DNA from 2 places in the Neorhizobium sp. 05N33 genome. Region 1 is predicted to be linked to the other one. Evidence: predicted binding sites of a transcription regulator. Region 1 holds the regulator's gene; the other holds the start of a gene.
The links. Region 1 encodes LexA, which represses DNA repair genes until DNA is damaged. Its sites were predicted from a motif close to TGTTCNNNNTGTGTTCNG; they were not measured.
Positions count from the first base shown of each region.

Region 2: the regulator LexA is predicted to act here: its motif matches at 1,772-1,789, upstream of dnaE (DNA polymerase III subunit alpha).

Region 1 covers NZ_JBFTNK010000016.1:33,331-38,820, forward strand. Annotated here, with positions in the region: gene eno (phosphopyruvate hydratase) at 1-744, opposite strand, end outside; gene kdsA (3-deoxy-8-phosphooctulonate synthase) at 855-1,703, opposite strand; gene AC1DLT_RS26465 (VOC family protein) at 1,707-2,576, opposite strand; gene lexA (transcriptional repressor LexA) at 2,777-3,496, shown strand; gene AC1DLT_RS26475 (ComEC/Rec2 family competence protein) at 3,477-5,490, opposite strand, start outside.
Region 2 covers NZ_JBFTNK010000007.1:190,639-196,128, forward strand. Annotated here, with positions in the region: gene AC1DLT_RS19395 (lipoprotein-releasing ABC transporter permease subunit) at 1-193, shown strand, start outside; gene AC1DLT_RS19400 (ABC transporter ATP-binding protein) at 208-891, shown strand; gene dnaE (DNA polymerase III subunit alpha) at 2,035-5,490, shown strand, end outside.

The sequences.
Region 1 (5,490 bases):
GAAGAATTCGGTCGAGGCGCAGTCGAGCGCCAGGCAGACGTCGTCGCCTGGGGTATAGCCGGCCTTCTCGACCGACTTCATGATGAAATCGAGGGCTTCCGGCGCGCTCTTCAGGCCCGGTGCGAAACCACCTTCGTCGCCGACATTGGTGTTGTGACCCTGGGCCGCCAGTTCCTTCCGCAGGACGTGGAAGATCTCCGAGCCCATGCGCACGGCGTCCTTCAGCGTGTCGGCGCCGACCGGCATGATCATGAATTCCTGGAAGTCGATCGGATTGTCGGCATGGGCGCCGCCGTTGATGATGTTCATCATCGGAACCGGCAGGACATGCGCATTCGGACCGCCGACATAACGGTAGAGCGGCAGGCCCGAGGTCTCGGCGGCAGCCTTTGCAACGGCGAGCGAGACGCCGAGGATGGCATTGGCGCCGAGGCGCGACTTGTTCGGCGTGCCGTCGAGCGCAATCATGGTCTTGTCGATATGGATCTGGCTCTCTGCATCGAAACCGCCGATCGCATCGAAGATCTCGGTGTTGACGGCTTCGACCGCCTTTTCGACGCCCTTGCCGTGATAGCGCTTGCCGCCGTCACGCAGCTCGACGGCTTCATGTGCGCCGGTGGAGGCGCCCGACGGAACGGCCGCACGGCCCATCGAACCGTCTTCCAGATAGACATCCACCTCAACGGTCGGATTGCCGCGGCTGTCGAGAATTTCGCGGGCGATGATATCGGTGATGGCGGTCAAGGGTCTCTCCCTGGGTTTGAACTTGACGTCACGAGGTCACTGAAAATGTCTCATAATCAATGACACGAAAATTACAATCGAAGCAGTTTGCGTGCTTTTTGTGGGCGCGCTCACGCCGCCTTGGCGACGGCGTCGAGGGCAAGCAGCTTTTCGAGCAGCCGCGGCATGTCCTTCAGATGCACCATGTTCGGGCCGTCCGAGGGAGCATTGTCGGGGTCCTGATGGGTTTCCACGAAGACGCCGGCGACACCGACAGCCACGGCTGCGCGCGCCAGCACCGGCACCATGGTGCGGTCGCCGCCGGTCGAAGCGCCCTGCCCGCCCGGCTGCTGCACCGAATGCGTCGCATCAAAAATCACCGGCGCGCCCATTGACGCCATGATCGGCAGCGAGCGCATATCGGAGACCAGCGTATTATAGCCGAAGGACGCGCCGCGCTCGCAAAGCAGCACATTCGGATTGCCGCTCTGGGTGAACTTCGCAAGCACGTTCTTCATGTCCCAAGGCGCCAGGAACTGGCCCTTCTTGACGTTGATGACGCGGCCGGTCCTGGCCGCCGCAATAAGCAGGTCGGTCTGGCGGCAGAGGAAGGCCGGGATCTGCAGGATGTCGACCGTCTCGGCCACGACGGCGCACTGCTCTTCCGTGTGAATGTCGGTCAGAACCGGGAAGCCGAACTCTTTCTTGAGGTCGGCAAAGATTTCCATGGCGGTTTCGAGCCCGAGGCCGCGCTTGCCTGAAATCGACGTGCGGTTGGCCTTGTCGTAGGAGGACTTGTAGACGAGGCCGATGCCGAGCTTGCTGCAGAGTTCCTTCAACGCGCCTGCCATCATGAAGGCGTGGTCGCGGCTTTCCATCTGGCAGGGACCGGCGATCAGCGACAGTTTTGCGTTCTGCGCGAAAACCACCTTGCCGCCTCCTTCGCCGACGGAGACGCTGGAGTTTGCGGTAACTTCCATGATCTATTCCTCGAAGCCGAACAAAACACCCTGGCCGGGCGCCGCCGAGACGAGAACGCGGCCCTCCCGGCGGACGAATGCGACGTCATTAGCAGCAAGGGTGATCTCTGTCACGGCAAGATCGGCGGTTTTGAAGATGACCGCCCGGCCGCGCAGTCCTTCGGCGCCCGGGGTCGGCTGAACCGCAAATTCCGCCTCGAGCTCCCGATCCTGCAGGATCCGGATGCGGGCATTGGCCGCGGCAAGCTGGAGCGGTGCAGCCTCCGGCGCGGCCTTGGTCAGCAGCACCTGTTCGACCAGCGGAGCGAAATCGGCAGGTGTCGGGGCCGACAGGATGATTTCGCTCAGGCCGGTGACGGTATTGGCATGCCGCTCCAGCTCGCGGTCGGCAGGCAGCGGGTTGATGCGCTGGCAGGAAAACAGGAAGAACTCGGGCGCGCGGTCATCGCCGGCGAATGCCAGCCGGAAGCTCGCCTGCGTCTCGGAACCGTCGGCCAGGATCATGCCGCGGGAAAATTCGAGCACGTCGCCTGCCGAAACGCCGCGCATCTTGAAACGCGCATGATCGGCCATCGCATCGCGGGTCGCGACAACGAGAGCGGAAAAGCCCTGCCGGTTGGACGTCTTGCGGAAGGCGAGATCGCGAGCCGTGAAAACGTTGCCGCGCTTTGCCGCAACACCCGCATGGCGTCGGTTGGCAAGAGCCAGCGGCTCCAGGTAGGTCCCATCCGAGAAGAACACGCAAGCATTGGCGGTGCCGAAAGGATGAAAAGCATCCGGCGCAACTGTAAAACCGAGCTCCGTGAGCCGGGAACGCGCAGCGGTAAGTCCCGCCACCGGCAGCACGAGATGATCGATCGGTCTTGCGTTCACGCGAGGGCCCCCTGAATTGGAATCGCAAAGCTACTTTGGCAGCGGGCTGGCGCCGCGCAAGTGGTGTGACACCAGATATCTGGCACGCATCTATGAAGAAAAAATCATCATACTTCACAGAAATTTAGGGACTTGCGGAACACATATGGAACATATAGTGTCCGTTCTGGATTTGTTTCCGACTCTGAGGGTGCCAAAAGATGCTCACGCGCAAACAACAGGAATTGCTTCTGTTCATTCACGAACGCATGAAGGAATCCGGTATCCCGCCGTCATTCGACGAAATGAAGGACGCGCTCGACCTTGCGTCCAAGTCCGGAATCCATCGTCTGATCACGGCGCTCGAGGAGCGCGGCTTCATCCGCCGCCTGCCGAACCGGGCCCGCGCGCTGGAAGTCATCAAGCTCCCGGAAGCCTATTCGCCGAGCATTCAGCCGCGGCGCGGTTTTTCGCCCAGCGTCATCGAGGGCAGCCTCGGCAAACCGCAGCCGGCCGCAGCACCTCAGAAACTCGCGGCCAACGATGGCTCGTCGAACGCCACGACCGTTCCCGTCATGGGCCGCATCGCCGCCGGCGTGCCGATCTCGGCGATCCAGAACAACACGCACGACATCTCCGTGCCGGCCGAGATGCTCGGCTCCGGCGAGCATTACGCGCTGGAGGTCAAGGGCGATTCGATGATCGAGGCAGGCATTCTCGATGGCGACACCGTGATCATTCGCAACGGCACGACGGCCAATCCCGGCGACATCATCGTGGCGCTGGTGGACGATGAGGAAGCGACGCTGAAGCGTTTTCGCCGCCGCGGCGCCTCGATCGCGCTCGAAGCCGCCAACCCCGCCTACGAGACCCGCATTTTCGGGCCTGACCGGGTGAAGATCCAGGGCAAGCTCGTCGGCCTCATCCGCCGTTATCACTGATCAGCTGCCGGAGCGGTTCCGGCAACGCGTTGTCGAAACTCTGGCTTCGCCAATCGTAGTGGCGGTGCCTAGTCCAGGGCCGGTCCTCGGCCGCCATTGCGGCACGGACCTGCCAGCGTCGCATGTCGCCCGTGTCGTTCAGCGAAATCTCCAGCGCGCCGGTCTTTCTGAGCGTCGTGCCATTGATCATCAGTCCGCCGGACCGGCATCGGTCGAAGCGTGCCCGCGGGGCGATGACAAGATCGGCGGCGTCGCAGGCAGCGCCGGCGTAACGGCCGTCTTCTACGGCCACGATGATGGCATTGCCCGTGCTTGCGGCGCACCAGGCCTTAGGCTCGCAGGTGAAGCGGTCGGAAGTCACCTGGCTTATTCGCAACCTCACTGTTTCGAGTTCCGCCGAGGTCAACTCGCGGCGCTTATCGTTTTTTGCGCCTGCTGGTTTGCGGTCGGGCGGCTTGTCCCTGGCCGGCGACATGTCCGGTTTGGTCGGGTCGCCGAGCAGAAGCGCCCTCTTCCACTGGTCGTAGATGAAATCAGGCGGGCGGGCGCGGTTGGTGGAAACCTGTTCCCCGTTTACGAGCGCCACCATTGTCCCGTCTTCCGAGACCAATATATCCGCCAGAGGCGTCGATCGCTCATGCCAGGAAAGCAGCAGAGCGGTCACCATCAGCGGCGGACCGATCAGCCTTAGCTTCGTCCTGAGCAGGGTCAGCAGCAGGAAGCCTGCCGTTGAGACCGTCAGGAACCATGGATGCTGGCGGCCTATCCCGACATCGCCACCCCAGGCAGCCACGTGCCCGGCAATAGCGATCACCGCTTCCAGGCCAAGGCCCATGAGCTTCATGAAGGGAGCATCAAGGCCGAAGGGCATCAGTAGCATGCCGACCAGACCGGCCGGCATCACCACGAAGGAGATGATCGGCATGGCTGCGAGGTTTGCGGCGAGGCCATAGGTGGCGATGCGATGAAAATGCTCGACCGAAAACATCGCGGTCGAAACGCCGCCGATCAGCGAGGTGACGAAGACGCCGGCTGCGAAGTTCCACGATGCCAGGATAGGCATCACCATGCGGTGACGGAACGGCAGAGGCTGAGGATCGCGGCCTTCGGCCCTCTGTTTCCAGAGCGCATAACCGGCGACCAGGGCGGCGGTGGCGGCAAACGACATCTGGAAGCTCGGCCCGAGCATTTCCGAGGGCGACATGGCGATGATGACGAGCGCGGACAGCGCCACATTGTGCAGGCTGATCGACGGTCGGTCGAAGAGGACGGCAACCAGCATGATTGCCATCATGATGTAGGCCCGCTCGGCCGAAACGCCGAAACCGGAGATCAGGTAATAGGCGGTGACCATTATCAGAGCGCCGAGTGCGGCGATCTTCTTCACCGGATAGGCGTGGCCGAAGCCCATAAAGACCGCGAGCACGGTCCGCACGCCGACGAAGAAGATACCGGCGGCGAGCGCCATGTTCAGTCCGGAAATGGCGACGATATGGGCTAATCCCGAAAGCCGTAAAGCTTCGGTCGTTCCCTTGGAGATCGCCCGGCGTTCGTCCGTCACGATTGCCGCAGCAAAGGCGCCGGAATCTCCCGGCACGGTCTCGCGGATACGGGTGGCGATTGCGCTGCGGAGATCGAAAAGCCGGCTTTCGATGTCGGCAATCCAGCTCCGGGTCGACGGACCGGCAGCCTGTTTTTTCGGCGCTCCATAAAAAAATCCGACCGCGCCGATGCCGTCGAAATAGGAGGAGAAGGCAAAGTCGTTGAGGCCAGGCAGTGCAGGTCCGGAGGGTGGTGAAAGGCGCGCGCGGCCGCTGATCGTCTCGCCGATCTGGGCGGGCTCATGTCGAGACCTTGCAAGCAGCGATACACGCTCCGGCGGGCGCCTGACTTCCGGATTGGATGTCCGGTCGATAAGGACGACATAACGCCAACGGCCCTGGGCATCGATCTCCCTGCGCTCGACCACGCCGGCAAGCTCGGTTGTCACCGGC
Region 2 (5,490 bases), on a different contig from region 1:
CTTCTCCTGGGTCTCGGGCACCATCCTCTTCGATCCGCAACTCTATTTCCTCAGCCAGCTGCCGGCGGAGATGAGCTTTGGCGAGACCTTCTCGGTGGTCATGATGGCGCTCGTCCTTTCCTTCATCGCCACCATCCTTCCGGCCTGGCGAGCCTCCCGGCTCGATCCTGTCCAGGCCCTCCGATACGAATAGGACCCACATCCTTCATGGCACCCAAAACCGTCTTGCAGCTCTCGGGCGTCGAACGTCACTATGGCCAGGGCGAGACCACGCTTTCGATCCTGAAGGGGGCTGATTTCGACCTGAAGACCGGCGAGATCGTCGCGCTGGTCGCCCCGTCTGGCACCGGCAAGTCGACGCTTCTGCATCTCGCCGGCCTGCTCGAACATCCCGACGCCGGCGAGGTGTTTCTCGGCGGACATGCCTGCAACGGACTTCCCGATGCGGAGCGCACTGCGATGCGCCGCAACCAGATCGGTTTCGTCTACCAGTTCCACCATCTCCTGCCGGAGTTTTCCGCGGTTGAGAACATCATGATGCCGCAGCTGATCGCCGGCCTTTCCAAGGCCGAGGCGAAGGAGCGGGCAAGCCAGCTTCTGGACTATATGCGTATCGGCCACCGCGCCGAGCACCGCCCCTCCGAACTGTCCGGCGGCGAGCAGCAGCGCGTGGCGATCGCCCGTGCCGTCGCCAACGCCCCGCGCGTGCTCCTCGCCGACGAACCGACCGGCAATCTCGACCCGAAGACCGCATCCTATGTCTTCGACGCGCTGGAGGCGCTGGTGCGCCAGTCGGGCCTCGCGGCCCTGATCGCCACCCACAACCACGACCTCGCCAGCCGCATGGACCGTCGCGTGACGATCGAGGGCGGCAAAGTCGTCGAGATGTGAAGAGGCGGACATCCGTGCGTCTGGATCCTTGGGGCAAGCCCAAGGATGACGGAGAGGGCGGCGGATGAGGGAGGATAGGCGCCTGTCATCCAAGGTCGCCACCCTCGGCATCCAAGGTCGTCATCCTCGGGCTGACCCGAGGATCCACCCTTTGAACGCCAACCCATCCGGGCATATTCGCACCTCCCAGCCAACCCTATCAAGCACTTAACCTCCCTCTCATCCCCGCCCTTCCGGCCCGCGCCTACAATCCCCCCGTTCCGTCGCGGATACACCGGCAGGCGTGCCGGCGAGGCGGGACCGGCGCGGACGTCAAGGGCAAGACGCAAAACCTTGGCGTTCGGGTCCGCGGAAAATGGTCTCCCTCCGGCGACGCGGGACGGATGAGAAGCTGTCGGACCGACTTCTCGTTTCGTTTTCCGTCATGGTGCGCCGGGCGTGCCTGTGAGGCACACAGGGTGATGGGGCCGCGCCGCGCGGCGTCCGAGGGTTTTTCAAAAACCCGGATTGCGCGGCGCAGGTGGAAGACGATGCCGGGCGGCGGTCATGGCCTGCGGCATCCTGGTCTGCGAGCGTGCATGACGCCCTCTCCGGAGGGGCGCGCAACCGTTCCCACAACCCCCGTCATCGCAGAGGGACCGAAGTCGCGGATAATAACCGCCGAACGGGGCGCTGAGAGGTGTCACTTATTACTTATCTTACGAGGCAGCTTTCAGCGCCCCGTCCGAAATGCTCATGCCCGGATGGTCATCCAGTCCGGACGTATCCGCATGCGCCGATCCCGCCGATCCTAACCGTTAACGCCTTGTTTACCAGGCGAGGGAGGATATCGCGATATGTTTGTTTCCGGTATGTTCTTTTATTGACTCTCAAACAAAATGAGAACAAAATAAAAACATAAGAGAACACGGGAGACGACGATGACTGACCTGCTTCGTGACATTGCCGCATTCGCTTCCATCGCCACCTTCGTGGCAAGCCTCTCGATGATCATGATGGCGATGTGATCCGAGCTGCAGCCGGTCCCTCTGCCGAAAGGCGTTGAGGAGGGAAATCCGAACTGGACTCTCAAAGCCCTGCGCCAGACAATAGCCTGATTCATGAGATTGTTCCCGCTTCATCAAACGGGTAAGGCGCAGATATATGGCAGACAATGTGGACGTAAAATCGGGATCGGCAGAGCTGGGGGCCAGTCCTCAATTCGTTCACCTGCGCGTCCATTCCGCCTACTCGCTTCTTGAAGGCGCTTTACCGCTCAAGAAGATCCTCTCGAAGGCGATCGCGGACAATCAGCCTGCGATCGCGATCACCGACACCAACAATCTTTTCGTCGCGCTGGAATTCGCCCAGAAGGCGATCGGCGACGGTCTGCAGCCGATCATCGGCTGCCAGCTGTCGATCGATATGGAAGACCAGTCGGACGAGCGGCGCAACAGCCACCAGCAGCTCGCCAAGCTGCCGGCGATCGTCGTGCTGGCGGCCAATGCCGTCGGTTACGAACGGCTTGTGGACCTGATCAGCCGCGCCTATCTCGGCGACGAGGGGCATCAGTCCATCCATATCAGCCGCTCCTGGCTGGAGGACGGCGGCACCGAAGGCCTGATCGCGCTGACCGGGGCAGGAAGCGGTCCGGTCGACGTGGCTCTGAAGGAAGGCAATGCTACGCTTGCCGAAGCGAGGTTGCTGAAGCTCAAGGAGATCTTCGGCGATCGGCTCTATGTCGAACTGCAGCGCCACGGCGCCTACGATCGGCGCCACGAGCACAAGATCGTCACGCTCGCCTACGACCACGACCTGCCGTTGGTGGCGACCAACGAGGCCTTCTTTCCTACCAAGGCCGATTACGATGCCCATGACGCGCTGATGGCGGTCGCCCACAACGCGATCGTCTCGGACGATACGCGATTCCGCCTGACGCCGGACCATTATCTGAAGAGCCGTGCGGAGATGGCAAAGCTGTTTGCCGACCTGCCGGAGGCGCTTGAAAACACCGTCGAGATCGCCCGGCGCTGCTCTTTCGTCCTGAAAACCCGCAATCCGATCCTGCCGCGCTTCACCGGCGCCACCGACGATCCGGCGGAAGCCGAGCGCGCCGAGGCGGAGGAGCTGCGCCGCCAGTCCGTCGAAGGTCTCGAAGAGCGCATCGCGACGCTCGGCATGACCCGCGGTTATACCGAACAGGAGTATCGGGACCGGCTGGATTTCGAGCTCAGCGTCATCGAGAAGATGAAGTTCCCGGGCTACTTCCTGATCGTTGCCGACTTCATCAAATGGGCGAAGCAGCAGGGCATCCCGGTCGGTCCGGGCCGTGGTTCGGGTGCGGGCTCGCTGGTCGCCTATGCGCTCACCATTACCGACGTCGATCCGCTGCGTTTCTCGCTTCTGTTCGAGCGCTTCCTCAATCCCGACCGCGTCTCGATGCCGGACTTCGACATCGACTTCTGCCAGGATCGCCGCGAAGAGGTGATCCGCTACGTGCAGCAGAAATACGGCCGCGAGCAGGTGGCGCAGATCATCACCTTCGGTTCGCTGCAGGCGCGCGCCGCGCTTCGCGACGTCGGCCGCGTGCTCGAAATGCCCTATGGCCAGGTCGACAAGATCTGCAAGCTGGTGCCGAACAACCCGGCCAACCCGACGCCCCTGTCGAAGGCGATCGAGGAGGACCCGAAATTCCAGGAGGAGGCCGACAAGGAGCCGGTCGTCGCCCGCCTTCTCGATATCGCCCAGAAGATCGAAGGCCTCTACCGCCACGCCTCGACCCACGCCGCCGGCATCGTCATCGGCGACCGTCCGCTGTCGAAGCTGGTGCCGATGTATCGCGACCCGCGCTCGGACATGCCGGTCACCCAGTTCAACATGAAATGGGTGGAGCAGGCGGGCCTCGTGAAGTTCGACTTCCTCGGCCTGAAGACACTGACCGTGCTGAAGACCGCCGTCGATTTCTGCCGCAAGCGCGGCATCGAGATCGATCTCGCCAAGATCCCGCTCGACGACACCAAGACCTACGAGATGCTCTCGCGCGGCGAGACGGTCGGCGTGTTCCAGGTGGAAAGTGCCGGCATGCGCAAGGCGCTGATCGGCATGCGGCCGGACTGTATCGAGGACATTATCGCGCTCGTGGCGCTTTATCGTCCGGGCCCGATGGAGAACATTCCGACCTACAACGCCCGCAAGCACGGTGAGGAGGAGATCGAGTCGATCCATCCGATGATCGACCATCTCCTGAAAGAGACGCAAGGGGTCATCGTCTACCAGGAGCAGGTGATGCAGATCGCTCAGGTACTCTCGGGCTATTCGCTCGGCGAGGCCGACCTGCTGCGCCGCGCCATGGGCAAGAAGATCAAGGCGGAGATGGACCAGCAGAGCGAACGCTTTGTCGACGGCGCCATCAAGAACGGCGTCTCCAAGCCGCAGGCCAACAACATCTTCGAACTGCTGGCAAAGTTCGCCAACTACGGCTTCAACAAGTCACACGCCGCGGCCTACGCGATCGTTTCCTACCAGACCGCCTTCATGAAGGCCCATTATCCGGTCGAATTCCTCGCCGCCTCGATGACCTACGATATGTCGAACAGCGAGAAGCTGAACGATTTCAGGCAGGATGCCGGCCGCCTCGGGATCGCGGTCATTCCGCCGTCGGTGCAGACCTCGTTCCGGCATTTCGAGACCGGCGACAACAGGATCTATTACGCGCTGGCCGCCATCAAGGGCGTCGGTGAGTCGGCGGTCGACCACATCACCGAAGTGCGCGGCGATGTGCCGTTTGCCAGCATCGAGGACTTCTGCCTGCGGATCGATCCGAAACAGGTCAACCGCCGCGTCATGGAAAGCCTGATCTCGGCGGGCGCCTTCGACTGTTTCGGCCGCGACCGTGCGGAACTGATCGGTGGCCTCGACCGCATCATCGGTTATGCCCAGCGCGCGCAAGGGGAGAAGGTCAGCGGCCAGCACGACATGTTCGGCTCGTCCTCCGCCTCCGGGCCGGAAACGCTGATTTTTCCCTCGTTCACGCCGTGGATGCCGTCGGAAAAGCTGATGCGCGAATACCAGGTGCTTGGCTTCTATCTCTCGGCCCATCCGCTCGATGCCTATGCCAACGTGCTTGCCAAGATGCGCGTCCAGAATTTCGCGGACTTTTCCGCCGCCGTGAAACAGGGCGCCACCGCCGGCCGGCTGGCCGGTACGGTCACCAGCAAGCAGGAGCGCAAGACCCGTACCGGCAACAAGATGGGCATCGTCACCTTCTCGGATGCGACCGGCCAGTTCGAGGCGGTGCTGTTTTCGGAAGGGCTGGCGCAATACCGCGACCTGCTCGAGCCCGGCAAGTCGCTGGTCATCACCGTGCAGGCGGAAGAGCGGCCGGAAGGCATCGGCCTGCGCATTCAGACTGCGCAGTCGCTCGAGGAAAAGTCGGTGCAGATGCAGAAGGCGCTACGCGTCTTCGTGCGCGACTCAGGCCCGATGCGCGCTGTTGCCCGGCACCTCAATGCCCGGGGCGACGGGCTGGTGTCCTTCGTGGTCATCAAGGATGACGGCAAGCGGGAAATCGAGGTGGAACTGACGGAAAAATACCGCATCTCGCCGGAAATCGCCGCGGCG